Regions from separate parts of the Nocardioides sp. Bht2 genome, predicted to be linked through region 1. Evidence: predicted binding sites of a transcription regulator. Region 1 holds the regulator's gene; each other region holds the start of a gene.

Region 1 (7,460 bases):
ACCTCAATGAGCAGGTCGCGCTCAACTCCACCGACCCGGATCCGGTCGAGGAGGACCTTCAGGAGGGCGACGAGCTGGTCAATCCGCCTGACGAGATCCCCGAGGAAGCGCACTACCCGGAGGACTGAACCCAGCTCGGTGGCCGTGACGACGGCGCCGAGCCGTCAGCCCTTCACGCAGCGCCCGGTGGCGCGCACCGCGTAGGCGCCGAGGCTGCCGTAGTCGCTGTAGCCGGTGGTGAGCGGATCGCGGGCACCGACGCCGTCGACGGTGACGTACCAGGTTGCCTTGCCGCGGATGCCGTAGGTACCGCTGATCGAGGCGCTGAGCCCGGTAGCGGCGCCGCTGGACGGCGAACCGGGGTTCTTTGTGGTGGTCTTCGTCCTGCCGGCTCGGCGCAGCGACAGGGCCGCATCGAGGTTGGGGCCATTCGCCGCCGGGGTGACGCTGACCCGGAGCTTCGCGCGACACGTGGTGACGATCTTGAAGACGTCCCGATCCGCGCGCGTGGAGATCACCCCTGACGACGCCACCTTCCGGCGCAACCGCTCCACACCGCGGACGCCGTTGGGGTGATCGTCGCGCACCAGCGGCGCGCCGTTGCTGGTGATCAGCGCGATGTCGTCCTGATTACGGCTCGGGTTGTTGTACTCGCTGGCGCTCCATTGGGTCAGGTGGTTGAGCGACGAACCCATCAGCGGCGCCCAGATCCCATGGCCGGCGTAGTACTCCACCGCGCCGAAACCGAGCAGACCGCCGGCAGTGCCCTGGTGTTCAAGGCCCAACGTGTGACCGGCCTCGTGAGAGACCACGTCGGCGACCTGGCGAGGTGAGTTGTTCACCTCGGGGGAGAAGGCCCAGATGATCCGGGCGTGGTTGGCATCGGTACGGGGGAAGACCCCCAGCAACGCGACACCGGCACACCCGGGTCCGCCGCAGGTAGCGTTCCGAGCGGCCACGCTGCTGGTCACCACGGCGTGCACGCCGTAGCGCTGATCGGCGTTGCTCGTCCGGCTCAGGTCGCTGGCGGGCGGCCGGACGGTGGTCACATTGATGTTGAACGGGGCGTAGTCCTCAGCGACCCGCGCCCAGGCCTCACGGATCGCCTTCTGTTCACCCGCGGAGAAGCCGGGGGAGCCATCGGTGTCGTACCCGGCATAGGTGCCGCAGGGCAGCCCGTTGTCGTTCCACTCCGTGTTGCAGACCTCCTCGCCGTCGAAATCGAGGTAGAGGGTGCGCGGCGAGGATGGGCGCGAGCTCAGCGCGACCGCGGACCGCTTCGCTGCCGCCCGGGCCTGGGTGGTCGCCCAGCTGGCGTCGCTGGTCCTCCGAGTCACCTCACCGGAGGCTGTGGCGTTGCTCGACTCGAAGTCGGCGAAGGCGACTCGCCCGTTCTCGTGCAACCGCACCGTCGGGTCGTCGACGAGAAGGTCGCGGAGCTCGGAGACACTGGTGTCGGCGAGACGTGCCGCTTGGCGCAGCTCGTCGGCCTGGACGAGTTGCCCGCGGGCCGTCCGCAGTGGCTCGACGCGGTCGCCCGCGGCTGGGGCGCCCGGAGACAGGGCGCCCACTGTCGCCAGTGCGAGCAGCGCACCGCCCGCAGCGAGCCGTGCCCGTGGCCCGCGGCCGCGACGTTGTTGCAGGGGAGCGGTCGGCAAGCGTGAAGGCTGCATGCCCTGACAACGACAGATGCCCCACGGGGTTCCGTGAGGCATCGAGTCGCGAAGGAAGAACGTCAGAGGCGGCGCAGCACCGCGGTGACGATGCCGAGGATGCTGGCGTGGGTGCCGTCGATCGGGTCGTAGGCCTGGTTGTGCGGCATCAGCCACACCTCGCCGTCCTTCTTCTTCAACGTCTTCACCGTGGCCTCGCCGTCGATCAGTGCTGCCACGATCTCACCGTTGTTGGCGGTCGGCTGCTGACGGATCACCACGTAGTCGCCGTCGCAGATCGCGGCGTCGATCATCGAGTCGCCGGAGACCTCCAGGAGGAAGAGGGTGCCTTCGCCGACCAACGTCTTGGGAAGCGGGAAGATCTCTTCGACCCGCTCCTCGGCAAGGATCGGGCCACCGGCGGCGATCCGGCCCACGACAGGGACGTAGGCCGCAGCCGGAGCGGCGTCGCCGATCCCCGTCTCATCGATGATGCTCTCCTCGGCGGCACCGAGGACGGAGGCGGCTGCGGCGTTGCCGGGCTCGAAGACCTGGAGCGCCCGGGGCCGCTTCGGGTCGCGCTTGATGAACCCCTTGTTCTCCAGGACCTTGAGCTGGTGGGCCACCGAGGACGAGCTGGTCAGGCCGACCGTCTCGCCGATCTCCCGCATGCTCGGCGGGTAACCGAGCTTGTCGAGGGAGGCGCGGATCGTCTCCAGGATCCGCTGCTGGCGGGGTGTCAGTCCGGTGGCGTCCGGCGGCCCATCGGGCAGCTCGCTGACCTTGCGGGCGTCGTGGCGAGGAGTCATCAGTGGGTACTTGCCTTCCGCTTGGTCGTCCGTGCCCGAGTCCTTGGCACTGGCTTACTACTCTGCCTTAGAGGCGCCGGTACTCTCAAACAAATGTTCGAACTCGGCGTGTCGACCGGGGCTGGCTACTGGACCGGGATGTGCAGGGTCTGGCCGGCCTGCAGGGCCGAGGAGTCGAGCGCGTTGAGCTGCTTGATCGTCTGCACCATCTCGCGGACCTCGCCGTCGTCGGCGATCTCGGCCGCGATCGCCCAGAGGGTCTGGCCGTGGTCGACGCGGATCATCTCCGTTTGGGTGGGGGTGCCGCCCGCGGAGTTGGTCGCGACCGAGCTGGTGCCGAGTACGAGCGCTGCGGCCATCACCATCAAGCAGGCGGCAACGAAGACCACGATCCGTCCGCGCCGGGTGAGGCGAAGAGTGGGTCGCGAAGCAGCGATGCGGGGACCGGCGACGGTGATGGTGCTCATGGGAGACCTCCGGGGGGAAGTAGGTCGGTTGCTGTGTCAGACCGACCCTTTCGCCCACCTCCGACAGAATCCCTTCGTCGGAGCCAGTCGATCAGTTGTTCGATCGAACACAGGTACGAAGTTAGAGCATGTGTTCGAACGATGCAAGCATTTCGGGGAACAAATGTTCGAACGCCTCCGGGGTGGTCCCGGAGGCGTTCGAACGATGCGGTGCTGCTGCGGCGTCAGCGGACGGTGAAGCTCCGCGACCAGCGCTCGGTGCACTCCAGCTTGGCGGCACCCTTCGGCGAGTAGACCGGCGGGAGGTAGACCGTCAGCCTGCCGGTCTTCCCGCGCGGCAGGACGAAGCTGCCGTTCTTCTTCGTAGTGGTCTTGGAGACCTTCTTGTTGCCGCGGTAGACGACCACCGGCACCTTGCTCTGGCAGGCCGTCTTCGAGGTCGCGGCGACGACCTTGCCGACGAACGCCTTCTTGGACTTGTTGTACTTCGCCTTCAGGGTGCGCTTGACCTCAGGACAGCCGGAGAAGGTGTTCGCCTTGACGGTGGGGCACTTGTCGCCCGAGACGAGGCCGTCGCCGTCGCGGTCGGCGTCGCACGCGTCGCCGATCCCGTCCTTGTCCTGGTCGGCCTGGTTGGCGTTGGCGCGGGTCGGGCAGTTGTCCTTGTTGTTGAGGACGCCGTCGCCGTCCATGTCCGGGTCGCAAGCATCTCCGAGGCCGTCCCGGTCGAGGTTCGACTGGCTGGTGTTGGCCACCGTCGGGCAGTTGTCCCGAGTGTCCGCGACGCCATCCTTGTCGTAGTCGCAGTCGTAGGTCACGACCGCGGACCAGGAGTGCATCTGGCCGTTCTCGCTCCGGCCGACCTGGCGCGGGGTGGTCAGGGTCCAGGCCCCGTCGGCCGTCCTGCCCTCGAAGCGTGACAGGTTCTGCTTGGGCGCGTACGAGCCAGGCCCGCTGCGCTTGTTGATCGACGTGCTGGAGGCGTCGTCGAAGGTGATGCCGAGCAGCGGCTCATTGGTCTCGGACCAGTCGCCGAGCCAGTCGTTCTTCAGGACGGCGGTCGCGCCCTCATGGCTGATCTTGATCTCGTAGGCCCGCGACTCGCCCTTGTCTACGGTCATCGAGACCTTGGCCAGCGCCTTGAGCACCTTAGGCGCTACAGCGCCGGTGCTGACGTTGGCGGTGAAGGTGCTGCCAGCGGTGACGGCGCCGGTCGTCCCGGTGGCGTTCACCGTGCAGACCACGGGCGTCACCGCGGCTTCCGCCGCCGTCGTCGTGGAGACAGTGGTGAGCGCGGTCAAGCCGGCCGCAGAGACCGCGAGTGCGAGACCTGAGCGAATGGCTACGCCAAGGCGCGACGTCATATGGGTTCCCCTCCCAGAGTGCTTCAGGCCGCCTCCCCTCGGGGCCTTTCGACCCCGGCAGTCTAGGCCGGATGGAGGGGTCGGGTAGGACCTTTGGAGGAAAAGGCAGGACCTCTCCTCGAAGGGTCAACGAGCCGATCCGGGTGAGGTGACGGCGGCCCGCGTTCACCTCACGCCGAGTGGCACCCGGATCACGCCCGCCGCCACGCCGCCCACAGTTCGGCGTAGCGTCCTTCGTGGGCGATCAGCTCGGCATGGGTACCGGCCTCGACGACGGCGCCGTCGTGCATCACCAGGACCCGGTCCGCGGTCGCCGACTGGGTGAGTCGATGCGCGACGACCAGCGCACCGCGCCCCTCGGTGATCGCCAGCGCCGCCAGTTCCAGGTCGCGGGCACCGGCGGAACCGGCTTCAGCGGTCGCCTCGTCGAGGACGACGAACCAGGGGTCCGCGAGCCAGACCCGGGCCAACGCCAACTGCTGCGCTTGAGCGGGGGTCAGCGGGTGGCCGCCGTCGCCGACCACGGTCTCGAACCCCTCGGGCAGTGCGGTGACCCAGCCGTCGGCCCCGACCAGGGTGACGGCTTCCTGCAGTCGGGCCGGGCTCGCAGCGGGGTCGCCGAGGGTGAGCGCGTCTCGGATCGTTCCGGAGAAGATGTGGACGTCCTGGCTGACCAGGGCGACCCGGCTGCGGAGGGCGGGGCCGTTCAGGTTGCGGTACGGCTCCCCGGCCAGGGACACCTCACCGACGCTCGGCGTCAGTACCCCGCCTGCGATCGCGCCCAGGGTGGTCTTCCCCGCTCCGGTCGCACCGACCACGGCGACCCGTTCACCGGGGGCGATCTCCAGGTTGAGCGGGGCCAGCGCGGTGCGGCCGGCCAGGTAGGAGTGAGCGACGTCGTCCAGGCGCAGCGAACCGGGGTCAGCCGGGGCTGCCGCGGCCTGCGGCGGCTTCGCCACCTGAGTGACGCCGACCAGGCGCGAGAGGGAGGCCCCGGTCGACTGCAACTCGTCGAAGAGGTAGAGCAGGGCGCCGATCGGATTGAACAGCCGGTGGAAGAAGAGTGCGGCCGCAGTGACCGCGCCCACCGTGACGGCGTCCTCGCGGACCAGCCAGAAACCGACCCCGAGAACCGCGAGCAGACCGATCAGCTCGGAGCGGTTGCTGCGTGCGCCGAACCGGGTGAGCATCGCGAAGACGCCCAACGAGATCGACATCGCCGCGTCGGACCGCCGTTCGATCGCCTCGAGTCGCGGCGCCTGGTGGCCGAGAGCACGGAGGGTCCCGGCGCCACGGATGCCGCTGACCAGTGCCTCCGCCCGCTCGCCCTGGGCGATCCGCTCGGCGCGGTACATCGGACCGGAGCGGGGGAGGTACCAGCGCAGGCCGAGCAGATAGGACGGCGCGGCGAGCAGGCCGGCCAGGCCGAGCCGCCAGTCGAGGGCGAGCAGCCCGCCCACGGTGAAGGTGACCAGGATCAGCGAGTTGATCAGGACCGGGATCGCTTCGGAGAGCGAGGCGGCCACGGTCCGGGCGTCGTCGCCGACCCGGGAGAGGACGTCGCCCGCTCCGGCCGCCTCGATGCGGCCGGCGTCCAGGTGTAGCGCTCGATCCAGCACCTCCTCGCGCAGTTCGGCCAGTGCAGGTTCGCCGACCCGGGCGAGCAGCGCGACCGAGAGGACGGTGAAGAGTGCACCGACGACCGCAGCGACGGCGATCGCGGTGACCGGGACGGTGAGGGAAGCGCCTGGTTCGTCGATCGCATCGACGATCCGCCCGAGCATGAAGGGTGGCACCAGGGCGCAGAGTCCGACCACCACGAAGGAGGCGGCTGCGCCGATCAGCGTGATCCGGTGTCGGCGCAGCAGACGCCAGGCATAGCGGGCGGTGTCGCGGCCGGAGGCTACCGGCAACAGTTGGCGGGTACTCATCGCAGCACCAACTCCTGATAGTCGGGATGGTCGCCCAGGTCGTGGTGGGTGCCGCTGGCCACCACCCGGCCGTCGCGGATCAGGACGACCCGGTCGGCAGCCGCGAGCAGGGCCGGCGAGCTGGTGATCAGCCAGGTGGTCAACCCGCGCGGCTGGTCGTGGCGGAGAGCGCGAACGCCGGCGGCGATCCGGTGCTCGGTGACGGCGTCGACGGCGGTGGTCGGGTCGTGCAGGACGAGCCAGGGTGCGGCGCTCGCCAACGCCCGGGCGAGGGCCAACCGTTGTCGCTGGCCGCCCGAGAGCGCGGTCCCGTCCGGGGTGACGGCGGCGTCCAGACCGGCAGGGTCAGCGGCGACCACGTCGTCTGCGGCCGAAGCGTCGAGGAGCGCGGCCAGTGCGACGTCGTCGAGTAGGCCGGTGGGGTCGACGTTGCTCCGCAAGGTGCCCTCGAAGAGGTCGACGTGGTGCGGGATGACGGCCAGATGCTGGCGTCGGCTCTCCAGTGTCAAAGCGTCGAGTGCGACGCCGTCGAGCCGTACCGTCGCCGAGCCTTCGGCCAACGCGGCGAGCAGGTCGGCGGCGGTCGCCGGGTCGTCGACCGCGATGCCCAGGATCTCGCCGGGCGCCGAGGTGAATCGCAGCGCATCGGACTCGACGCTGACCGGCTTGGCCCGGCCCGGGTCGGAGAGCTGGTGGGTGCCGCTGCTGACCAGTGCCGGGCTGGCCAGGTAGTCGGCGATCCGGCGCGCGGAGCCGTGGGCCCGGGCGAACTGGGCGCTGAGGTCGCCGAGCCCGCGGATCGGCTCGGCGATGAACTGGGTGAGCCCGACGACCATCACCAGTTCGCCGATCGAGATCTCCCCGGCCAGTGCGGCCCGCCCGGCGAGGAGCGCGACGATGGCCAGGAAGAGGCCACTGAGCAGGTCGGTCACCCCCGTCATCGCCGCGTAGGACTCCGCGCTCCTGATGCCGGCGCGTTGTGCGTCGCGACTGACGGCGCGGTAGCGCTGGGCGGCGGTGTCCTCGGCGCCGATGCCCTTGAGTACCCGCAGGCCACGGACAAGATCGCTGGCGATGCCGGTGGCCCGGGCGGCGGCTGCCTGCTGCGCTCCGGCGCGACGCGCGATGAGAGGGGAGAGGCCCTGGATCAACACGAGCACCAGGGGAACGCCCCCGATCACCACCAACCCGAGCACCACGTCGATGCGGAGCAGGAGCCAGCCGCTGACGATCAACG
Region 2 (7,460 bases), on a different contig from region 1:
GGCAAGGTCGAGGACGTCAACGGGATCCGGATCCGCGAGTATGTGGGGGCACCGAGGACCCCGGGCGCTGTCGGTGTGCCGACCGAGATCTGGCTCAGCAGGGCCAACCTCCCGGTCCGGATGGTGAGCCACTCCCAGGGCGACGACGGCGCGAGCACCAACACGGTCAGCCTCAGCGACTTCGGTACCGACTTCGAGTTCAAGAAGCCGCAGATCCGTCGCTGACCGCGCTCAGTGGCCGTCGAGCCGCAACGTGCACCCGACGACGGTGGAGCCGTCCGGATCGTCGAACCAGGTCCCGGCGATGAATCCGGCCTTCTCCAAGACCCGCAGCGAGGCGGCGTTGCGGTGATCGGGGGCGGCGAAGACCGCCTGCGCATCGGGGAATCGCTCGCGGCAGCGACTCACCCAGGCTTTGATCGCCCGGGCGCCATAGCCGCGGCCCAGCCACCCGGGTAGCCCGATGGCGTAGTCGATCCCGATCGCCGTCGGGTCCGGGGTGAGCAACGCGTAGTCCGGGTAGGCAGCGAGCGGATAGTCCTGGAGGAAGCCGACCGAGCGCCCGTTGACCTCGATGATCCACAACGTGGTCGGGGTCCGGCCCTCGATCTCAGGTAGGTACTGCTCCCGCACCCGTCCGGGTGTGGGGTCGCCGTCGGCGTGCCACCACCGGGCGACGTGCGGCTGCTGACGCCAGCGGGTCAGATCCGCTAGGTCAGCGGCCGTGGCCAGGCGAACCTGGACCCAGTCGTCCGTCGTCGCTGTCATAGGTCGTCGGGGACCTCAAGATCAGTTGCGTCGAGCTCAGCTGCGTCGAGCTCGCTACGCACCACGGAGAAGCACATCCCGGGAGGGTAACCCTTGCGGGCCAGCATCCCGGCGAGTCGCCGGGTCGCCACCTGGGGGTCGAGACCCCGCATGCTGCGCAGCTTGCGCTGCACCAGCCGCCGGGCAGCAGCCTCTTCGTCGGCAGGATCGATCTCGTCCAAGGCCTCCTTGGCGACCTCGTCAGCGACCCCTTTGCGCCGCAACTCCTGCTGCAACGCGCGACGCGCCAACCCCTTCCCCGGCTGGCGGGAACCGACCCAGAGCCGGGCGAAGGCAGCGTCATCGATCAGACCGACCTCTTCGAACCGGTCGAGCAACCGCGCGGCGAGCTCCTCGGGCACGCCACGCTTCGCCAACTTCTCGGCGAGCTCCTTGCGGCTTCGTGCCTGCCCGGTCAGCTGATCGAGCAGGATCTTGCGGGCCACCGCCTCCTGGTCCGCCTCCGGCTGATCCGCAAGGTCCGGCGGCGGCGGCTTGGGTTCGCGACGCTTGCTGCTCCGGCCCCTGCGCGTGGCCGCACCGTCGCCGGTGTCGCCACGCCCAGCGCCGGAGCGACTCCCCGACCTACGGGTACGACGCTCCGGCTCCGTTGGGGTGGCTGGCACCACCGGACTACTGGAAGCAGTCCAGGCAGCCACCCCGAGCGCAACATCACCTACCCAGTCGGGCGGTGGACCGGCCTGGTCCTTCTCCGGCCATGCCGAAGCTGACATCGGATCAGAAGTCGACGTTGGTCGGCTCAGCCGGCTCGTCGACACTCGGCACCACGCCGAGCTTCTCCAGGATGCGCTTCTCGAGCTCATTGGCGAGGTCGGGGTTGTCGCGCAGGAAGTTACGCGCGTTCTCCTTGCCCTGACCGAGCTGGTCGCCCTCGTAGGTGTACCAAGCACCGGCCTTGCGGACCAGGCCCGCTTCGACACCGACGTCGATCAGACCACCTTCACGGCTGATGCCCTTGCCGTACATGATGTCGAACTCAGCCTGCTTGAACGGCGGAGCGACCTTGTTCTTGACGACCTTGACCCGGGTGCGGTTACCGACCATGTCGGTGCCGTCCTTCAGGGTCTCGATCCGACGCACGTCGAGACGGACCGACGAGTAGAACTTGAGCGCACGACCACCGGTGGTGGTCTCCGGCGAACCGAACATCACGCCGATCTTCTCGCGCAGCTGGTTGATGAAGATCGCGGTGGTGTTGGAGTTGTTGAGCGCACCGGTCATCTTGCGCAACGCCTGGCTCATCAGACGAGCCTGGAGACCCACGTGGCTGTCACCCATCTCGCCTTCGATCTCCGCACGCGGAACAAGCGCGGCCACGGAGTCGATGACGATCAGCGACAAGGCTCCGGAACGGACCAGCATGTCGGCGATCTCCAGCGCCTGCTCACCCGAATCCGGCTGCGACACGAGCAGCGCGTCGGTGTCGACGCCGAGGTTCTTGGCGTACTCCGGGTCGAGCGCGTGCTCGGCGTCGATGAAGGCGACCAGGCCACCGGCGGCCTGGGCGCTGGCCACCGCGTGCAGCGCGACCGTCGTCTTACCGGACGATTCCGGACCGTAGATCTCCACCACACGACCGCGAGGAAGGCCACCGAGCCCCAGCGCGACGTCCAGGGCGATCGACCCGGTCGGGATCACCTCAAGGGGAGCACGGGTCTCATCGCCGAGGCGCATGATCGAACCCTTGCCGAACTGCTTCTCAATGTTGGCGAGCGCGGCGTCGAGCGCCTTTTCGCGGGGGTCTGCAGCCATCGTGGGCTTCCTCTTCTCTCGTTTTGGTCCAGGCACATCTGCGACGGTAGAGCCCACCTCCGACACTCCCTGATCAGGAGTGCCCCACCTGTGGATAAAGGTGAGCTACGTCGTACCTGAGGCATCAGAGTAACCGAACAGATGTTCGATGAGAATCATCGAAGTGCGGCGTGTCGTAACTGGCTGCGCTGCGGCGTCGTTGGGGCCGCAAGCTCAGTTCAACACCGACAGTTCGGGAGGCACCATGCGGATCGCCACGACGGATCCCGACCAGCCATCGCACCTCAGTCACTGGGGTGCCCTCGTCGCGGCGGCGGCCGCTGTCCTGGTGGCGCTCGGGCTCGGTGGCTATCTGCTCTTCGCCCCGGTCTCGACCACCGGCTTGGCGCTCCCCGGCTGGGAGAGCCAAGAGTGTGGGCGCCCCGCCCTCGTCCTCAACGACGGCACTGCGTACGACAGCGGCGAGTACCGGCCGAACCAGAACGCGTTCGACGACGCCTGCCTACGACTCTCCCGAGACCGGGTCCGTCTCGCTGCGGCAGCCGGCCTCAGCGGAGCGCTCGGACTGCTCCCCCTCGCCGTGATCGCCAGAGACCTCTCCCGCGCCGCACCGCGACGCCTCACGGCCAGTCAGCAACCGCGGTAACCCGCGAACCGACCGGCCTGACGGCGTCAGGCCGCGAGCACGTGCCGACGACGGGCGTCTGCGGCATAGGCCGCGCAGGCGGCGACCCCCAGGGCGAGGACGCCGGCGAAGACGTTGAGCCAGCCGTAGCCGCCGACACCGACCAGGACACCGGCCAATCCGCCGGCGGCTGCCGCGGTCAGACCCATCAACAGGTCTGCGGCGCCTTGGACGTCAGGACGCGCCCGGAGCGGGGTGAGTTCGGTCAGCAGGGTGGCCGCGGCGACGGTGGCCATCGACCAGCCGACGCCGAGGGTGAAGAGTCCGAAGAAGATCTGCCACGACGTGCCAGCAGGCGACAGCCCCGCGAAGAGCATCGAGACGACCAGCACCACACCCCCGGCGGCCAGCAGTGGCGCCCGGCCGTAACGGTCCGCAGCCCAGCCCATCACCGGCGAGAAGGCGTACATCCCCAACACGTGCAGACTGACCACCAGGCCGATCACCTTCAACTCGGCACCGCCGTGCTGCATGTGCAGGGGCGTCATGATCATCACCGCCACCATCGCGGCATGGGCGAACGCCATCCCGACAGCTGCCGCACCGATCTCCGGCCGTTCGCGGACGACGTCCCAGGCGGTGCGCCACGAGGTCCCCCGTGCCGCGCCCACCGGTTCGTCGGCGAGTTCTCGTGCCAACAGCAGCGGGTCCGGTCGCAGGGTCAACCACATCACCAGCGCGGCGGCCAGCATCGCGATGCACCCCAGCGCGAACGGCCCCGCCAACTCCGGCACCCGGAGCCACCGGGCCAGTTCCTGCGACGGCCCGGTGAGGTTAGGTCCGGCAACCGCCCCGATCGTCGTCGCCCAGACCACCACCGAGAGCGAGCGTGCCCGGTTGGCGTCGTCGGCGAGGTCGGTGGCGGCATACCGCGCGCCCGAGTTGGCAGCTGTCGTCGCGCCGAGCAGGACCGCACCGGCCAGCAGCAACGCCATCGAGTCGACCTTGGCGGCGACCACGCACAACGCACCGCCGCCCGCACCGATCAGGTAGCCGATCAGCAGACCGAGTCGCCGACCGCGCATCGCCATCAACCGGGCCAGCAGCCAGGAGGCCACCGCGGCGCCGAGCACCTGCGAGGTCTGGGCCAGGCCGGCCTGACTCTCGGATCCAGAGATCTCCTCCGCCAACAGTGAGGCGGTCGCGACCCCGATCGTGATCCCGACCGCGCCGACAGCCTGGGTGGTGGCCAACGACCGCACAGCGCGGCGGTGGGCCTCTTCGCGGATCACTTGTCCCGCAACGGGAGACCGAGGTTCTGCCAGACCGCGAGCCAGACCTCCTTGGGCGCCTCACCGGCGTCCAGAGCCTCGACGGCGGTCCGCGAACCCAACTCGGTCAAGGTGTGCTGTTCGGCCCAGGTGCGCGCATAGCCAGCGCCGAGGGCCGCCTCCATCCGCGCCCAGAACTCCGTGTGCCTCACCCGCGGACATCCCACAGATGGTGCACCACGTCGTGCAGGTGGTACCGGCCGATCGAGGCGACGGTGAACGCGCTGCCGTTGGACCGCAACCCGCTGCGCTCCCACTCCTGCCCGTCAACGGCGGCATAGCGGCCGGCGATCTCTCCCGCGGCATCGATCAACGCGACCTCGACCTCCACCGGGTCCTGCTCGCCATAGCGTTCGGCCAGCGCGGTGGCGTCCTGGTCCCAGTTGGCGAAGGTCGGAACGGCCTCGGTGAGCATCGAACGGACCCGCTCGTTGAAGATCCGATGCACGTCGCGAACGTGCGCGCCGTACTCCAGGGCGGACCAGACATCGGGCTGCTGACGCTGCGCCGCATCGGGTCGCCGAAGCACCGCGCTCCATCGTTCGGTGGTGCTCCGCAGGAGCTCGGCGAACTCGTCGGTCCGCACCGCGTCGGCATCGAATCCGCAATCGGCGCAGGGGCGCTGGAGCACCCACGTCCAGTCCTTGGTGTCAGGTTCGATCGCCACCCCTCCATCCTGTCATCCGAGGAAGTCGGTGCTCAACGCAGTTGGCCGCCAGCCGACCGCGATCGACGGCCACAACCACCCGACTCATCACGTCTAGGCTTTCGCCATGCCCCAGACGTTGTTGCTCCGCGAGGTCCGCCTGGTCCCGATCGCACCGAGCGACGTCGCGGGTGCCGCACCGGTCGATCTCCTCGTCGTCGACGGCCGGGTGGCAGCGGTCGGCCCGGTCCTGGACGTCCCCTCCCCGACGACGGTCGTCGAGGGCGAGGGCCGTTGGTTGATCCCCGGCCTCTGGGACCAGCACGTGCATCTGGGCCAATGGGCCTCGTCCCGCAGACGCCTTGACGTCGCCGCCGTACAGAGTCCTGAAGAACTGCTCGCACTGGTTGCCGGCCGACTCGCAGCGTTCCCGGGCCGCCCGATCGTCACCTGGGGCCATCGGGCCGGTTCCTGGCGTCCGCTCTCGGTGACCGAACTCGACGCCGTTACCGGGGCGACGCCGGTCGGCCTGATCGCCGGGGACGGGCACCAGGCCTGGCTCAACTCGGCAGCGCTGGCCTCGATAGGGCTGCCCTATCGAGACGACGTCGTCCGGGAGGCAGAATGGTTCGACTCGTTCGAGAAGTTCCAAGCCAGCATGGGCGCAGCCGCCACCCCGGCTGATCTCGCTGCCGCACAGCGCGACGCCGCGGCACAGGGCGTCGTCGGACTGGTGGACTTCGAGTTCTCCGGCGGGCCGTTCACCTGGCCGGCCTGGCACGAGGCGGGTGCGACGCTGCTTCGGGTGCGGGCCAGTACCTACCCCGATGGCTTGGAGACGGTGATGGCCTCGGGCCTGGCCAACGGGGACGCGGTGCCCGGCACCGGCGGACTGGTCACGATGGGGCCGCTCAAGGTGATCGGCGACGGCTCCCTCAACACCCGCACCGCCTGGTGCCACCACGCGTACGCGGAGAGCGAGCAGACCACGGGCCCGCACCACGGTGCCCCGAACCTAAGCGACCTCGAACTCACGGGGCTGCTCACCCGTGCCCACCAGCACGGCTTGGAGGCCGCCGTCCATGCGATCGGCGATCAGGCGCTGAGCCACACCCTCGAAGCGTTCTCCCGCACGGGATGCCGCGGGTCGATCGAGCACGTCCAACTCGCCCGGCCAGCCGACCTGCAACGGATGGCGACCCTGGGGATTCGCGCGAGCGTGCAGCCCGCCCACCTACTCGACGACCGCGACCTGAGCATGGCGTTGTGGCCGGAGCGGAGCGCCGACTGCTTCGCCTTCGCCACGATGGCTGAGCTCGGACTCGACCTACGTTTCGGCTCCGATGCCCCGGTCGCGCCGCTGGACCCGTGGCTGGCGATCACTGCCGCGGTCGAGCGCACGGCCGATCAGCGCGGCCCGTGGCATCCCGAGCAGATCCTCGGACGGCGCCAAGCCCTGGCTGCCTCCACCGACGGGCGAGGCATGGTCGCCGTCGGCCACCCCGGCGACCTCGCCCTCCTCGACGCCGACCCGCTGGCGGGCCCCGGTACCCCGGCGGTGGCCGGGACCTGGGTGCAAGGTGCGGCCGTTCACCTCGGCACCAGCATCACCGTGCGCTGAGCGGATCGGCAGCGGTCTAGACTCTTGCCCCATGTCGGCGCGCCCTCGTATGTACATCCATATCGGCCTGCAGAAGACCGGGACCTCTTACCTGCAAGCGTTGCTCTGGGACCACCAGGAGCGACTCTCCGAGACCGGGTTCGCGCTGGTCCCCGGTGAGCGCGACGACAACGACCAGCTGATGCTCTGGGTCTCCGACCGCTATCGGGAGGGTCGTGATCCCGACTCGGTGGTCACCTCCCTCGACAGGTTCCGCGAGGAGATGGCCGCCTGCTCCGCGCCGCAGGTGCTGTACACCAATGAGTCGTTGGCCGATGCGCCGTCGGATCGGATCGCCACCTTCATCGAGGCCTGCGGCGATCGCGAGGTGCACGTGATCATCACCGCGCGCGACCTGGGCCGACTGATCCCCTCGTCGTGGCAGCAACTGATCAAGTCCAGTAGCGGCGTCACCTACGACCGGTTCCTCGCGGAGATGCAGCAGGTTCCCGAGGACCCGACCGGAACCCGGTGGTCGAACCGGCACCTCCCGTTCCTGATCGCCAAGTGGGGCGGGTTGGTCGGCAACGAGAACGTCCACCTGGTCACCGTGCCGCCGGCCGGGTCGTCGACCGAGATCCTGCTCGAGCGCTTCTGCCAGGCGATCGAGATCGACCC
Region 3 (7,460 bases), on a different contig from region 1:
TACCAGCGAGGTTTCGTGGCTCTCGGAGATCACCGCAAGCAGACAACCCGCATCGAGGTCAGTGACCTCATACGGGACGTGCCGGGCGTCGATCTCGATCATGAGAACAGTCGATCAGAACCGCCCGACAGAACCGCCGAATCTAACCCCGGCCCGGTGGGCTCGCCCCAGCTGAAGGTGCTGCCAGCCCGGCGCGGCGGGCCTTCCGGCGGGCCCAGCCGCGCCGGATCAACCGGATCGCGAACCAGAGGAAGGCGAGCCCGAGGACCAGGAGGGTCGCTGCGATGCTGGCAGCGATCACCGGGTGTTCGATCGCGAACCAGACCACGGCAAGGACCACAACGTCTTCAGCAGTGCTGGCAAGTATGTTGGTGACCGGCTCGGGGGAGTTGTTGATCGCGAGTCGGCCGCCCATCTTCACGGCGTGCGACGCCAACGCCGTGCCGCCGCCCACGACGGCAGCGACCGCCCCGTTGAGGGAGTCGGCGTCGCCGGCGATCAGCACGCCGATGATGGCTCCGGTGGTCGGTCGGATCGCGGTGGAGATGGCGTCCCAGGTGGAGTCGATCGCCGGGATCTTGTCAGCGATGAATTCCATCGCGTAGAGGGCTCCGGCGATGGCGAGCACCGCCGGGTTGCCCAGCACATTGGGGATCTGGTCGTAGCCGCCCACCCGGTCCGCGATTCCCAGCACCAGGACCACGAGGTAAGCGTTGACCCCACTGGCCCAGCCGCTGGAGAAGACCAGAGCGAGCGACTCCATCTCAGCTGCCGGCCTGCTCGATGACCCGGGCCAGGGTCTCGGGGTCGCGGGCGATCACGGCGCTGCCGTCGTCGAGCGTGATGATCGGGCGCAGGATCAACCGCGGGTTCTCGACCAGCGTGGCGATCCAGGCGGGCCGGTTCTCGGCGTCCTTGGGTAGCGCGCGAAGCCCCACCTCCTTGGCCGCGGCGTCGCCGGTCCGGGCGACGTCCCACGGCTCGAGCCCGAGGCGGCCGAGTAGCTCGTCGAGCTCGGCGACCGTCGGGGGCTGGTCGAGGTAGCGGCGCTGGGTGTACTCGGCGCCCGCCTCGTCGAGCGTCGAGACGGCGGTGCGGCACTTCGAGCACGCGGGGTTGATCCAGATCTCCATCAGGCCACCTCAATTTCGGTTGCGCCGGTCATCGCCAGCAATTCGTCGTAGCTGGTCGAGAAGACCGCGGCCGGATGTCCGGCTGCGGCCCACACCACCTCATAGTTTCGGAGTTCGGTGTCGATCCAGGTCGGGATCGGTGCCGGGTGCGCCAACGGGGAGACGCCGCCGATCACTTGGCCGGTGTGGGTGCGGACGAACTCCGGGTCGGCGCGTCGCAGGATGCCGGTGTGCGCGGCGACCTTCGCAGTATCGACCCGGTGCCCGCCGCTGGTCAGGATCAGCACCGGAGTGCCGTCGGTGTGGAAGAGCAGGCTGTTGGCGATCGCCCCGACCGGGCAGCCCAGGGCCTCGGCAGCCAACGCAGCGGTGTGCACCGAGTCGGGGAGTATCCGGATCTCTCCGGTGCCGCCGGCAGCGTCGAGTGCGGCGGCGAACCGGGCCACGGAGGGATGCTCGACAGTCATGCCCGCATCGTAGGCCGCGAGTTCTGTCGGAGGGTGCTGAGAGGTTGCCAGAAGTTTCTGAGTGTCGGCCCTTGAGTGAGTCGGGAGGTGCCGGTACCGTGAGGATTGTTCGAACATGTGTTCGAGCCAGTGATCAAGGAGTCCACGATGGCGGTTTCAACCCTGGCAGTCACGCCGTACCTGCTGCCGGCGACCACGCATTCGTACTTGCAGCGCTCGGCGGAGTCGCTGCACGAGGCGATCACCGCCACCGACGCCGCTAGCCGGTACTCCTTCGCGCATGTCGCCGCATTGCGTGCGGCAGCGGCGCTGATCGCGGCCCGCTCGGTGCCGTCCGCCTCCGGACGGCGCCGCCAGCGGAACGCGTGGATCCTGCTCTCCGAGGCCGCCCCGGAGCTCGCCGACTGGAGCGGCTTCTTCGCTGCGGGTGCGGCGAAGCGTGCCGCTGCCGAGGCCGGCTCCACCCGGGCTGTCAGCCAGGCCGAGGCGGACGCGTTGGTCCGTTCCGCCGATCAGTTCTTGGCCGTGATCGAACAGGCGTTGGGTCTGGTACCCCATGTTTCGGCACAGAACGAATCGGCGTGGAGGGCTGAGCGCAGCGCCTGATTCCGCCGCGTAGGGTGGCGGCATGGTCGCTAGCGAACGTCGTAGTTCTGCCCGCTCCACTGCGCTCTGGGAGCGGCTTCAGCCGGTCGTGGAGAACGTCACGACCGTCCTGGATATCGGTGGCGGAACGGGTGGCCTGGCGGTACCCATCGCCGAACGCGGTGCGACCGTCCGGGTGATCGACCCCAGTCCCGATGCTCTTGCTGCCTTGGCTCGACGGGCTCAGGAGGCCGCTGTCTCCGACCGTGTGGTTGGTCAGCAGGGTGACGTCTTCGCGCTCGACTCGCTGGTGGAGGCGGGCACCGTCGACGTCGTGCTCTGCCACGGCGTCCTCGACGTCGTCGGCGAACCCGCTCGCGGCCTCCAGCAGATCGCGACCGCCCTCAAGCCTGGTGGAGTGATCAGCCTGGTGCTGGCCCAGCGGCATGCCGCCGTGATCGCGCGGGCGATGGCCGGCCACTTCGCCCAGGCCGCGGGTCTCCTCGACGGCCTCGGCGAGGCGACGACGGGCCGCGGCGTCCGGCACCGTTACACCGCAGAGCAGGCGGGGGAGTTGCTGGCCGCGGCCGGGTTCGAGGTCACCGGGATCCAGGGCCTCCGGGTCTTCGCCGACCTCGTCCCGGGCTCGTTGATCGACCTCGAGCCGGGCTCGGCGTCCGCGCTCCAGGAGTTGGAGCGAGCGGTAGCGGACCGCCCCGAGTATCTACCGCTGGCCAGCCAGGTCCACCTGCTGGCGCAGAAGCGGTGAGAATTTCCTAGGTGCGGCTACCGCCTTTGCATCACCCTGCCTAGACTTGGGGGTGATGGCCCGCCAGTCGACTGCGGGGAAGTTCACCGGGAGGAACCAGTGCCACTCTCCGAAGAGGAGTTGAGACTGCTCGAGCAGATGGAGCGCGCCCTCTCTGAAGAGGACCCGAAGTTCGCCTCCACGCTGCGCGGCACGTCGTTGCGTCACGCTGCTCGTCGCCGGGCTGTCATCGCCGGCGTCATCTTCGTTCTCGGGATCGTCGTGCTGATGACCGGCGCGATCACAGAGATGATCGTGGTCGGTGTCATCGGCTTCGTGGTCATGCTGGCCGCGGCGATGGTGGGTCTTACCGCGTTGCGCGGGCAGAACGCCGCCCCTGCCGCACAGGCCCCGCGCACCACCCGACACGAAGGCTTCAGCATCCTGGACGGCGGTCGCGCGTCCCGCGGCCGTAAGCGCGGCTCCGACGGTTCCTTCATGGAACGCATGGAGGAGCGCTGGCGCAAGCGCCGCGACCAGGGCTTCTGAGCTCGACCGACACCAACGAACCGACCATCTGCTCAGGTGAGCAGGTGGTCGTTCCTGTCTTCGGCGCTCTCCTCGTCCATGGCCGGCTCGGTGACCCCGCCCTTCGCGGCGGTGCGTCGCAGCACGGAGCGCGGGAACCAGTGGGCGCGGCGCCGCATCCGCGGAGCGACACCGGCGATCAGCGCGGCGCTGACCTCGTCGGTCAGCGCGCGCACGGTGGCGGCATCGGTCTGGTCGGCGGTCGAGGCATAGCGGCTGCGCTCCACCATGCCGACGATCTCGGCAAGCGCGGCCGCTGCCTCGGGCGCCACCTGTGGCCCGGTCCCGGGCCGCGCGGAGGTGTTGCCGACGGCGCCCAGCCAGGAGCGCAGGTAGGCGCCGGTGACCCGCGGCGAGGTCCCTTCTGGCCACTCGCGCCCGACGTCGATCACGGTGTCGCGCAGTTCGGCCCAGGCTGCCTCGGCGGGTGAACCCGCGTCGGCGGCTGCCCAGCGGCGCTCGCGGCGCCGACTCCGAAGCCAACGCGGGGCGAGTGCTGCCCCGGCGAGGAGGACGAGGATGGCCGGAACAAGCAGCCACCAGGCCCGGTTCCTCTCGTCCTGGGTCGGGGCCTTGGTGCTCTCCACCGGGGCCGGGTCGCGAGGGGCGGCCGTAGGTGCCCGGCTCGGCTGGTTGGGCTGGGCGGACGCCGAGCTGCTCGGCTCGGCCGACGGCGTGTTCCGCGGCGGCGCCACCTCGAACTCGGTGTACTCGGGTACGGCGGTCGCCCGGCTGGCCGGGGTCGGCTCGAAGGCGACCCAGCCGGCGTCCTCGAAGTAGAGCTCGGGCCAAGCGTGGAGGTCGTGGCTGGTGAAGACCCAGTTGTTGGTGGAGAGGTTGTCGGCGCTCAGGAAACCGACGGAGACGCGGGCCGGAATGCCGAGGCTGCGCGCCATGATCGCCATCGCCGAGGCGAACTGCTCGCAGTAGCCGACCCGCCCGTCGGGGGAGAGGAAGTGCTCCAGCGCGAGGTTGCCACTGCCGAAGCTCTTGTCATCGGGGTGCAACGAGTAGGTGAAGTTGGCCGGGTCCCGGAACCACTGCTGCAGGGCGACTGCCTTGCGATAGGCCGTCGTCTCGTCCTCGGTGACGGCGTCAGCCAGGTCGCGGACGATCTGCGGCAGGTCTCCGGGCACGGTCGCATAGGTACGCACCAGGTCGCCGGGGGCTGGCGGCGCCTCGTCCAGCTGTTCCGCGGTGATGTCGACCTCGAGTTGCTCCAGGGAGTAGGCGAACTCGGCGGTGGTGATGTCGTTGTCGGCGGAGTGGATGTCGAGCACCTTGGCGTCGTAGCGCCAGTCGTCGCCGGCGGAGAGGCTCTGGGTCCGCAACGGCGTGGGCAGCCAGAGTGAGGCGAACTCCTTGGTGGCCCTCAGCTCCATCCGGGTGCTGGAGCTCGGCGTCGCGGCGTCGAGCCCGGTGGGGCTGGGCAGCTCGCCGTCCGCGGCGTTCTCTGCCGGGAGATCGCGGTCGCCCGGCGTCCAGGTGGCGCCGGTGTAGCGGGTCAGTGCGGCGATCCGGTAGTAGCTGGGGGCGTTGGTGCCGCGGACCTCCAGCAGCGGCACCTCGGCCTTGCGGACCAGATCGCGACGCAGATCGGTGATCGGGTTGGTGATCGTCACCTGGTTGTCGTTGCCGCCGCGGCCACCGAGTAGGTCGACCCCGGCGGTCGGGATGATCAGTGGGAGCGAGACCGCTGCCAGGATCGCCAGCGACCCGAGCGCGACGGGGTGCCGCCGGGCGGGATAGAGCGTGGTCGGCATGGTGTCGACCGAGGCGCCGAGGGCGCGGCCCCAGCGGTTGGCGCGGCTGGCTTCGTGGACGACCAGCATCAACAGGAACCCGGCCGCGCCGAGGATGAACACAGTCGCCGGTACTCCGCTCTCCAGGACGCTGACCGGCACCGTGTAGGCGGCCAGCAAGGGAAGCCCGGCGAGTGGCGGACGGCCGAGAGTGCAGGCGAACAGGTCGACCAGGAGATGGGTCAGCAACGCGAAGAGGACGAGTGCGATGGCGATCTGTGCCTCGTTGCTGGGCACCGGCGAGGCGAACTCGGCGATGTCGCCGAACGCGGTGTCGAGTCGTTCCACCACGGTCCGGATCGAACTTGGGGTCGGGAGCGGGGCGGAGCCCCAGCCCACGTTGAGGATCAGGAAGATGGCGAGCAGTTGACTTCCCATCACCAACATCAACGGGAAGCGCGCGACGCGGGCGAGAGCGCCGGCCAGGCTGACGATCGGCAGCCCGACGGCCAGTGGCATCAGGAAGTCGGAGGGCTGGTCGGTGAAACCGTTCCAGGACAGGAAGGTGAGCCAGCTGGTGAGGGCGGTGACGATCAGCAGCGGCAGTTGAGCGGTGCGGTTGAGGTTCAGGCTCATGGGGCACTCCGCTCGGCCACCGGCGCTCCGGTCGGGCGGTCGGCGCGCCGTCCGAGCTCCTGCCAGGCCGGCGCGAGGGCGTCGCCCGGGCGCAGGTCGATCGCCGCCCACCCCAGGCTGGAGAGCCAGGCTGCTCGACCCGCGGGGGCAGCGTTGCGCTGGGTCCAGGCGTTGACGTCGAGGGTCATCGCCAGCGGACGTCGTCCGCTGATCCGCATTCTGCGTAGCGCGCCGTGATCGTGGTCGTCGAGTTCGCCGAGGACGGCGATGAGCACGCCTTGGTGTCCGGCGTCGGCGATCCAGTCGGTGGCCAGGTGGGCGCGGCGGGTGGTCTCAAGCACGGCCAGCGCTTCCAGGATCGGACTGACGTCCTGGCCGCGGGAGCGGTCGTGCCAGACCGAGTTCGGGTCTTCGCCGTCGGCGGTGACGAGGCGAACGGTGAAGCCGCGTTGGGTCAGGTGGGCGGCGATCGACGCGGTGTGGGCGACCGCGGCTTCCAGGGAGGAGGCAGCGCCGGTGCCGCGGTGGGCGGTGGCGCGGTTGTCGAGGACCAGAGTGGCCCGTGACTGCCAGGGCTGTTCTTCGCGGCGCACCATCAACTCGCCGGTCCGGGCGCTGCTGCGCCAGTGCACCCGGCGCAGGTCGTCGCCGCGCCGGTACTCGCGGACCGAGACATCTTCGGCGCTACCGGTGGCGAAGGCGCGGGGGCGGTTGTCTCCGGCCCCGGTCCAGGCGCCACCGATCGGGATCGGTGGCAGCGGTGTGATCCGCGGCGTGACGACCAGGTTCGTGCTGGCGTGGAAGGAGCGACCCAGCTCCACCATCCCGAACGGGTCGTTGATCCGGACCAGGAGCGGGCCGATCACGAAGTTGCCGCGGACGTCGCTGCGTACCTGGTAGGTGGTGGTCCGGGGAGTCTGTGGCTTGAGCCCGTCGACGACGAACCGGGGACGGTTGCCCAGCGCGTAGGGGAGCTGATCCTCGACCAGGAGCAGCCCGGTTCTGATCCGGCCCTCGTTGCGCAGGGTGAGTTGCACGGTGGCCGGCGCCCCGGCGCTGACCAGGCCCGGACTGAGGGTGCGGCTGAGCGCGAGTTGATACCGGTTACGGCCGACCAGGACGGCGCAGAGCAGGGGGAGGGCGACCAGGAGGACTCCGACCCGGGTCAGCGCGGGTTGGCCGAGCACGATCGCACAGCAGATCGCGGTCAACCCGGCCGCCAGGAAAGAGCGGCCACGGCTGGTCAGCCCGGAGAGTCCTCGACGCACGGCTACCTCAGTGGGGTGCGGGAACCGGCACGGTGGCCAGGATCGTGTCCAGGATCTGGTGCGGGGTGTGGCCGCTCATGGTGGCCTCGACGCTCGGCATCAGACGGTGGGTGAGGACCGGGCGTGCCATCAACTGGACGTCGTCGGGCAGCACGTAGTCGCGGCCGCTGATCGCGGCGTGTGCCTTGGCCGCGCGGACCAGTTGCAGGGAGGCCCGCGGTGAGGCGCCGAGTAGCAGCGACGACGTCGCGCGGGTCGCTTCGGCGAGTGAGACCACGTAGCGGAGCACGGCG
Region 4 (7,460 bases), on a different contig from region 1:
ACGGTGAAGTGAACGGCGTTCTGGAGAGTTAGGCTGCAGGTTATGGGAACTGAGACTCCGAACGACAAGACGGCCACCGGCACGTCTGCGGTCAAGCGTGGCATGGCCGAGATGCTCAAGGGCGGCGTGATCATGGATGTGGTCACCCCCGAACAGGCGAAGATCGCCGAGGACGCCGGCGCGGTCGCCGTGATGGCCTTGGAGCGAGTTCCGGCCGACATCCGCGCCCAGGGTGGCGTCTCCCGGATGAGCGACCCGGACATGATCGACGGGATCATCGAGGCTGTCTCGATCCCGGTGATGGCGAAGGCCCGGATCGGCCACTTCGCTGAGGCTCAGGTGCTGCAGAGCCTGGGCGTGGACTACATCGACGAGTCCGAGGTGCTGAGCCCGGTCGACTACGAGAACCACATCGACAAGTGGGCCTTCACGGTTCCCTTCGTCTGTGGTGCGACCAACCTCGGTGAGGCGCTGCGCCGGATCACCGAAGGCGCCGCGATGATCCGCTCGAAGGGCGAGGCCGGCACCGGCGACGTCTCCAACGCGGTCACCCACATGCGGACGATCCGCAAGCAGATCCGCCGTCTGGGCGCTCTCGACGCCGACGAGCTCTACGTCGCTGCCAAGGAGCTGCAGGCGCCGTACGAGCTGGTCAAGGAGGTTGCCGGCACCGGCAAGCTCCCCGTCGTCCTGTTCACCGCGGGCGGTATCGCTACCCCGGCCGACGCCGCGATGATGATGCAGCTGGGCGCGGAGGGTGTCTTCGTGGGTTCGGGCATCTTCAAGTCCGGCAACCCGGCGCAGCGTGCCGAGGCGATCGTCAAGGCGACCACCTTCTACGACGACCCGGACGTCGTCGCCAAGGTCTCGCGTGGCCTGGGCGAGGCGATGGTCGGCCTCAACGTCGACGAGATCCCGCAGCACCACCGCCTGGAGACCCGCGGCTGGTAACCCAATGTGACCTCAGCGCTGGGTTTGACCGGTTGTGAGTGCTGAGAGGTCACATTGAGCGCGTAGGGTTCGCGTGGTGAAGAAAGAACGTAAAGAGCAGGAGCTGCGCGATCTCGCGCGGCTCCTGCTGCTTTCCGGGCTCGACGAGCCGGCCCGGATGCGGAACGAGCTCGCCGAGGCGATCCGCGCCGACCTGCCCAGGACCGCCGACGCCGACGCCCTGGCTGAGGCCTGGTTGGCGCAGGCCCGCTCCGATGCAGTGGCGGAGCCGGGAGCCCAGGTTGACGGCGCACGGCTGGCGGCGGCCCTTGAGGAGTGCCGTCACCGCCAATTGGCGGTGCTGGTCGGAGTCCACGACCACTGGGCGGCGAAGGCGGAGCTGGACCGTGCGCATGCGGCGGGGGAGTCGCCCCGTGGTGTCCTCTGGTTCACCCGCGCCGACGTCTGGCATTCGATCGACGCCGGGATGCTGGAAGTGAACCTGTGGCACTCGACCACCGCGAACGGGGCGCCGGGCGATGCACTTCTCGATGAAGTGCTCGGTGTCTTCGCCAGACACGGCCTGGCGGCCCACTTCGACGAGGGTCGGATCGAGGTCGCCGCGACCTGGCGTGCGATTTGATCGGTTTGTCATAGCCCGTTGGGGCCAATCGAGCTCTCCGGCCGGACAGAATCGGGCTTGAGCCCTCAGTAACTCATCGACCTCGGTGGGAACGTCGTTGTACACGGGAACCTGCTGTGTTCCCGGAACAACAACGGGGGACAGCCATGAACAAGAGCACCAAGGGAGCATTAGCACTAGGCGCAGCGGCTGCGCTGCTGGTCGGTGGCGTCGGATCGCTGGCCTACTGGACAGACAGCGAGACCGTGCCTGGCGGCACGGTCAATGCCGGTCACCTCGACCTGGTCACCGACGCCACCAACGCCGGTTGCGGCCAGTGGACGCTGGACTCCGGCGAATCCGCTCCGGCCACCTACGCCGCCGGCGACCCGCTGGTGCCGGGCGACGTACTCAACAAGACCTGCGCCTTCACGATCGCTGCGGAGGGAAACCACCTGCGCGCCCAGGTCAGCGCGACCGCTTCCAACCTGACCGGAGACCTCGCCCCCGGGCTGGTGGTGAGTGCTACCGGCCTCACCGTGAACGGTGCTGCCGCGACCGAGTTCACCGAGGCCAACGATGGGCAGGCGCTCGGCGTGACGGTCAGCGTGGAATTCACCGACCCGGGCTCAGCGGACAACACCTTCAACAGCACCTCCACGCAGTTCCAAGCGGTGCTGGATGACATCACGGTGACCGCGCAACAGGTCCACAACTAAGGATCACTGCCGTGTCGGCGCGCCGCGTGCTGACGTCTCTGCGCCAGGTGCTGGTGTGGACGGCACTGCTTGCGCTGACCGCTGTGCTGCTGGTCGCGGTGGTGGTTCCCCGGATCGCGGGGGCAACGCCGTATGTGATCACGACGGGATCCATGGAGCCGGAGCTTCCGCCCGGCACGATGGTCGTGGTCCGGCCGGTCGAGGCCGACGAGATCGGTGTCGGTTCGGTGATCACCTACCAGTTGCGCTCCGGTGAGGCAGCGGTCGCCACCCATCGGGTGGTCGCCAGCTCCCGCAACGGGCGCAACGAGCGGTCGTGGCAGACGCAGGGCGACGCCAACTCGGTACCCGATCCGGAACCGGTCCGACCGGTCCAGGTCAAGGGCGAGCTCTGGTATGCGGTGCCGTACCTCGGTCACGCCGCAGGTCTGCTCTCCGCGGATCGTCGCGGCCAGTTGATCCAAGGGCTGGCCGTGGTGTTGGTGTGGTACGCCGCGCTGATGTTCGTCGGTGTGATGCGGGAGCGCCGTTCCCGCATCGCGCCGTGAAACGGGGGAAGTGATGAGGAGGGGTCGGTCGTGGTGATCGCAACGTCCCTGGTGAACGGCTTCATGCCGCGTGCCGGAGGTGGGCGATGAGCAGGCATCGCGCGGACCGCCGGCAACGGGGGATCGGTTCGGTGGCCGTTCTGGTCGCGCTGAGCTTCGGAGTGGTGGCGACGTTCGGCGCGCTCACCACATCGGCGTTCTGGACCGATCAGGTCACCGTCAACGGGAGCACATTCAGCGCTGGCAACCTGGATCTGGTGCTCAATGACAATCCGAGCGACGCGGTCGGCATGACCACGCTGACCCTGACCGGGATGGCGCCGGGCAACAGTGCCGCCGGGGTGCTCAAGGTGGCGAACACCGGCACGGTGCCGTTGGCCTACGACGCGAGTTCTGTGGTGACCAACCCGGACGGCAAGAACCTGGGCGGACTCCTTACCGTGAAGGTGACCGGGGCCGCGGCCACCACCGGGTCGGCGCCGACGGCGACCTGTGCCGGGACCGCACTCGCGGGGACCGGCAGCCTGCTGGCGGGTGCCCTGGTCACCACGAAACGGGTCCTGGCCCCGGGAGCGAGCGAGAACCTCTGCATCCAGGTCACGTTGCCGACCAGCGCAGGCAACGCCTATCAGGGCAGTACGACGGCGGCCACCTTCACCTTCAATGCCACCTCGGAACTGCCATGAGCCGGAGTCCGACACCGAGCTCATGGTGCGCGCGCCTCGTGCTCCGCGCGACAGCGCTCCTGGGTGCGCTCTGCCTTCTCCTCACGGCAGTCGCGTGGTTGCTCGACGCACGTGTTCTCGTGGTGACCTCGGGGTCGATGGCGCCGGCCATCGACGTCGGCTCGGCGGTCCTGGTCCGCGGCGTGGCGGCGGATCAGGTCGCCGTCGGGGACGTGGTCAGCGTCGTCGACGACGGTGAGCGGGTGATGCACCGCGTCGTCGCGGTGCACCCGAGCGGAACCGGCGAGGTCGACTACGACCTGGTGCTCAAGGGTGACGCCAACGAGGCGGCGGACCCGACCCGGTACGACGCAGCGGTGGTGGATCGGGAGCTCGTTGCGGTGCCCGGGTTGGGATACGCGATCGCCGCGATGGCGACTCCGTTGGGGCTGTTCACTCTGATCGGTGTGGTCCTGGTGGCTGCTTGGGCGGCCCGGAGTCGACCGGAGAGTCAGTCGGCGCCCCGGCATCGTGACGTCCCGGCGTCGTCGGGGGCCCAGGTACGCCGGATCGTCGGGACCGCGTTCCTTCTTGCCGGGCTGGCGATCCCGTTTGCGGTGCCACGGCTGGCCGGGACCGCCGCGGCGTTCACCGATGACGCCAGCGCCGCGTCGGGCGCCCTGGCCACCCTGACGCTGACACCGCCGGACACCGTCTCGTGTTCGGGTGGTGGCGCGATCTCGACCCAGATCACGCTCAGCTGGCCGCACAAGGACATCGCCTACGACTACCAGGTGGTGATCCGCGACGCCGGGGGTACGGTCCGGCAGACCTATCTGGTCACCGGCGCCGGTGCCGTCGGCAGCACCCAGAGCCGGGTGATCCCGGGCGGCCTGCTGGGGAGCATCGGGTTGGGCACGTTCTACACGACGGCAGAGGTCCGTTCGCAGCTGAAGACCAACGCGGCTTGGCAGAGCGCCGCGATGAGGACCTGGACCTACCGTGAGGTGGTCGTGGTCCTGGGCCTGTCGATCCACTGCTCGTGAACTCCGCTGCGCGGCACGCTGAGTTCGGCACTTAACATTCGCTTCGTGCAGAACACGACGGTCGGGGTCTTCGCCCTGCAAGGAGATGTCCGCGAACACCTGGCTGCGCTGGACGCGGTCGGGGTCAAGACGCTGACGGTGCGCCGTCCCGAGGAGCTGGCCCGGTGCGACGGACTGGTCATCCCCGGAGGCGAGTCGACCACGATGGGCAAGCTCGCCCGGATCTTCGAGCTGCTGGAGCCGCTGCGGGAACGGATCGCGGGAGGTATGCCGACCTTCGGTACGTGCGCCGGCATGATCATGCTGGCCGACCGGGTCCTCGACGGGACGGCCGACCAGGAGACCATCGGCGGGCTGGACATCACCGTTCGGCGCAACGCGTTCGGCCGTCAGGTCGACTCGTTCGAGGCGCCGCTGGAGTTCCGGGGTCTCGACGACCCGGTACCTGCCGTCTTCATCCGTGCGCCCTGGGTGGAAGCGGTCGGCGCCGACGTGGAGGTGCTGGCCAGGGTCGAGGGTGGCGAGGCTCACGGTAGGATCGTCGCGGTCCGCCAAGGCACCCTGATGGCGACCTCCTTCCACCCGGAGGTCGGCGGGGACGCACGAGTGCATCGACTCTTCGTTGATCTGGTGCGCTCAGCCTGAGCGGAACGTCGGATGCGAACGGCTAGGGAAGTAGGGACTAATGGCTGGCCACTCCAAGTGGGCGACCACGAAGCACAAGAAGGCCGCAATCGATGCGAAGCGCGGCAAGCTTTTTGCCAAGCTGATCAAGAACATCGAGATCGCCGCGAAGACCGGCGGCCCTGACCCATCGGGCAACCCGACGCTCTACGACGCCATCCAGAAGGCGAAGAAGCAGTCGGTGCCGAACAAGAACATCGACTCCGCGGTCAAGCGCGGCGGTGGCCTTGAGGGCGGCGGCGTCAACTACGAGACGATCATGTACGAGGTCTACGGTGCCGCAGGCGTCGGCATCCTCGTCGAGTGTCTGACCGACAACAAGAACCGTGCCGCGATGGAGGTCCGCACGGCGGTCACCCGCAACGGCGGCACGATGGCCGACCCGGGTTCGGTCTCGCGGCTCTTCACCCGTAAGGGCGTTGTCCTGGTGGCCAAGGCCCAGGAGGCGAAGGAGGTCTCCGAGGACGACGTCCTGGAGGCGACCCTCGACGCCGGAGCCGAAGAGGTCAACGACCACGGCGATCAGTTCCAGGTCATCTCCGACTCCTCGGACGTCGTCGCGGTACGTACTGCGTTGCAGGAGGCGAGCGTCGACTACGACTCCGCCGAGATCGAGTTCGTGGCGAGCATGGACATCCCCGTCGACGCCGAGGCCGCGGCCAAGGTGTTCAAGCTGATCGACGCGCTGGAGGACCTGGACGACGTCCAGAACGTCTTCTCGAACGTCGACGTCAGCGAAGAGGTCATGGCGCAGCTCGACGCCGACGAGTAAGACCCCGTACCTCAATGTGAGCTGAGCGCCCAGTTTCGTCCCGAAACTGGGCGCTCAGCTCACATTGAGCGTGTCTTCGGCCGGGGGAGCGCCGACTGTGTGCGAACATGTGTTCGGATGGTTCGCGGCGAAGGGAAGACGATGCGGGTAATGGGGATCGACCCCGGCCTGACCCGGTGCGGTATCGGGCTGGTCGAAGGATCGATCGGGCGCCCGCTCACCCTGATCGACGTCAACGTGATCCGGACGTCGGCCTCGGAGCCGATCGCCACCCGGCTGGTCACCATCGAGCGGGGGATCGACGCCTGGCTGGAGGAGTACCAGCCGGACGCCGTCGCCGTGGAGCGGGTCTTCGCCCGTTCGGATGTGAGTACCGTGATGGGCACGGCCCAGGCCAGCGGCATCGCGCTCGTCTGTGCGGCTCGACGCGGTCTCCCGGTGGCGATGCACACCCCCAGCGAGGTCAAGGCCGCGGTCTCCGGCAACGGTCGAGCCGACAAGGCGCAGGTCGGCGCGATGGTGACCCGGATCCTGCGGCTCGACGCGCCCCCGAAGCCGGCTGACGCCGCCGACGCGTTGGCGCTCGCGATCACCCATCTGTGGCGGGGTGGGGCGCAGTCGCGGATCGATGAGGCGATGGCCGCCGCCAACCGTTCCCAGTCGAGGATCGCCGCTGCCGTTGCCGCGCAGCGGGCCCAGCAAGCCAGTAGGACCCAGGCTAGGAGAAGTTCGTGATCGCATTCGTTCGTGGCACGGTCGCCGATGTCGGCCTCACCAACGCGGTGCTCGACGTCGGCGGCATCGGTCTCGACCTGCAGTGCGCGCCGAACACGTTGGCGACCTTGCGTCGTGGTGAGGTCACCCAGCTCGCCACCAGCATGGTCGTGCGCGAGGATTCGATGACCCTCTTCGGTTTCGTCGACGACGACGAGAAGGGCTGCTTCGAGTTGCTGCAGACCGCCAGCGGCGTCGGCCCCAAGTTGGCTCAGGCGATGCTCGCGGTCTTCAGCCCCGACGACCTGCGCCAAGCCGTCGGCAGCGACGACGTGAAGACGTTGACCAAGGTCCCCGGTATCGGTCAGAAGGGCGCCCAGCGGATCATCCTGGAGCTCAAGGACCGGATCGGTGCCGTGGTCGGCGGTGGCCCTGCCCGGATCGCCTCCGGTGGCGGCTCCGCCGCGTGGCGGGACCAGGTCCACCAAGGACTGGTCGGCCTGGGGTGGTCGGCCAAGGAGGCGGAGAAGGCGGTCGAGGCGGTGGCGCCGCAGGCCGGTGACCAGCCGGACGTGGGTGCCCTGCTCCGCGCCGCACTGGTGACGCTGCGGAAGGCGTGAGGTGAACGACGTGGACGGGCTGGACGACGTGGGCGAACTCGACGAGTACACCGCCGCCGAGGAGGCCCACCTTGCTCACCTCAGCCGGTTGACGGCGGCCGAGGCGGACGGCGACGAGCGGGCCGTCGAGGCGGCGCTGC

Evidence for each region. Region 1 encodes LexA, which represses DNA repair genes until DNA is damaged. Its sites were predicted from a motif close to TCGAACANNTGTTCGA; they were not measured.
Region 2: a site for LexA is predicted at 2,714-2,729, ahead of recA (recombinase RecA). Genes of this name have one in related genera too.
Region 3: a site for LexA is predicted at 1,710-1,725, ahead of ACLM5J_RS17730 (SAV_6107 family HEPN domain-containing protein). Genes of this name have one in related genera too.
Region 4: a site for LexA is predicted at 6,088-6,103, ahead of ruvC (crossover junction endodeoxyribonuclease RuvC). Genes of this name have one in related genera too.

What each region holds. Positions count from the first base shown of each region.
Region 1 covers NZ_JBLBWI010000001.1:195,661-203,120, reverse strand. Annotated here, with positions in the region: gene ACLM5J_RS01020 (AI-2E family transporter) at 1-128, shown strand, start outside; gene ACLM5J_RS01015 (hypothetical protein) at 165-1,658, opposite strand; gene lexA (transcriptional repressor LexA) at 1,736-2,461, opposite strand; gene ACLM5J_RS01005 (LysM peptidoglycan-binding domain-containing protein) at 2,587-2,928, opposite strand; gene ACLM5J_RS01000 (thrombospondin type 3 repeat-containing protein) at 3,153-4,292, opposite strand; gene ACLM5J_RS00995 (ABC transporter ATP-binding protein) at 4,484-6,223, opposite strand; gene ACLM5J_RS00990 (ABC transporter transmembrane domain-containing protein) at 6,220-7,460, opposite strand, start outside.
Region 2 covers NZ_JBLBWI010000021.1:2,692-10,151, forward strand. Annotated here, with positions in the region: gene ACLM5J_RS18890 (hypothetical protein) at 1-225, shown strand, start outside; gene ACLM5J_RS18895 (GNAT family N-acetyltransferase) at 232-768, opposite strand; gene ACLM5J_RS18900 (regulatory protein RecX) at 765-1,433, opposite strand; gene recA (recombinase RecA) at 1,546-2,580, opposite strand; gene ACLM5J_RS18910 (hypothetical protein) at 2,825-3,226, shown strand; gene ACLM5J_RS18915 (MFS transporter) at 3,253-4,497, opposite strand; gene ACLM5J_RS18920 (DUF3046 domain-containing protein) at 4,494-4,688, opposite strand; gene ACLM5J_RS18925 (DinB family protein) at 4,685-5,203, opposite strand; gene ACLM5J_RS18930 (amidohydrolase) at 5,310-6,803, shown strand; gene ACLM5J_RS18935 (hypothetical protein) at 6,835-7,460, shown strand, end outside.
Region 3 covers NZ_JBLBWI010000018.1:273-7,732, forward strand. Annotated here, with positions in the region: gene ACLM5J_RS17710 (hypothetical protein) at 1-102, opposite strand, end outside; gene ACLM5J_RS17715 (DUF4126 domain-containing protein) at 143-763, opposite strand; gene ACLM5J_RS17720 (ArsC/Spx/MgsR family protein) at 765-1,133, opposite strand; gene ACLM5J_RS17725 (YbaK/EbsC family protein) at 1,133-1,600, opposite strand; gene ACLM5J_RS17730 (SAV_6107 family HEPN domain-containing protein) at 1,748-2,206, shown strand; gene ACLM5J_RS17735 (class I SAM-dependent methyltransferase) at 2,229-2,954, shown strand; gene ACLM5J_RS17740 (DUF3040 domain-containing protein) at 3,054-3,482, shown strand; gene ACLM5J_RS17745 (transglutaminaseTgpA domain-containing protein) at 3,515-5,899, opposite strand; gene ACLM5J_RS17750 (DUF58 domain-containing protein) at 5,896-7,167, opposite strand; gene ACLM5J_RS17755 (AAA family ATPase) at 7,175-7,460, opposite strand, start outside.
Region 4 covers NZ_JBLBWI010000011.1:50,250-57,709, forward strand. Annotated here, with positions in the region: gene pgsA (phosphatidylinositol phosphate synthase) at 1-12, shown strand, start outside; gene pdxS (pyridoxal 5'-phosphate synthase lyase subunit PdxS) at 43-951, shown strand; gene ACLM5J_RS14160 (DUF6891 domain-containing protein) at 1,028-1,573, shown strand; gene ACLM5J_RS14165 (alternate-type signal peptide domain-containing protein) at 1,720-2,271, shown strand; gene ACLM5J_RS14170 (signal peptidase I) at 2,283-2,819, shown strand; gene ACLM5J_RS14175 (hypothetical protein) at 2,906-3,505, shown strand; gene ACLM5J_RS14180 (signal peptidase I) at 3,604-4,530, shown strand; gene pdxT (pyridoxal 5'-phosphate synthase glutaminase subunit PdxT) at 4,576-5,175, shown strand; gene ACLM5J_RS14190 (YebC/PmpR family DNA-binding transcriptional regulator) at 5,216-5,986, shown strand; gene ruvC (crossover junction endodeoxyribonuclease RuvC) at 6,137-6,721, shown strand; gene ruvA (Holliday junction branch migration protein RuvA) at 6,718-7,320, shown strand; gene ruvB (Holliday junction branch migration DNA helicase RuvB) at 7,409-7,460, shown strand, end outside.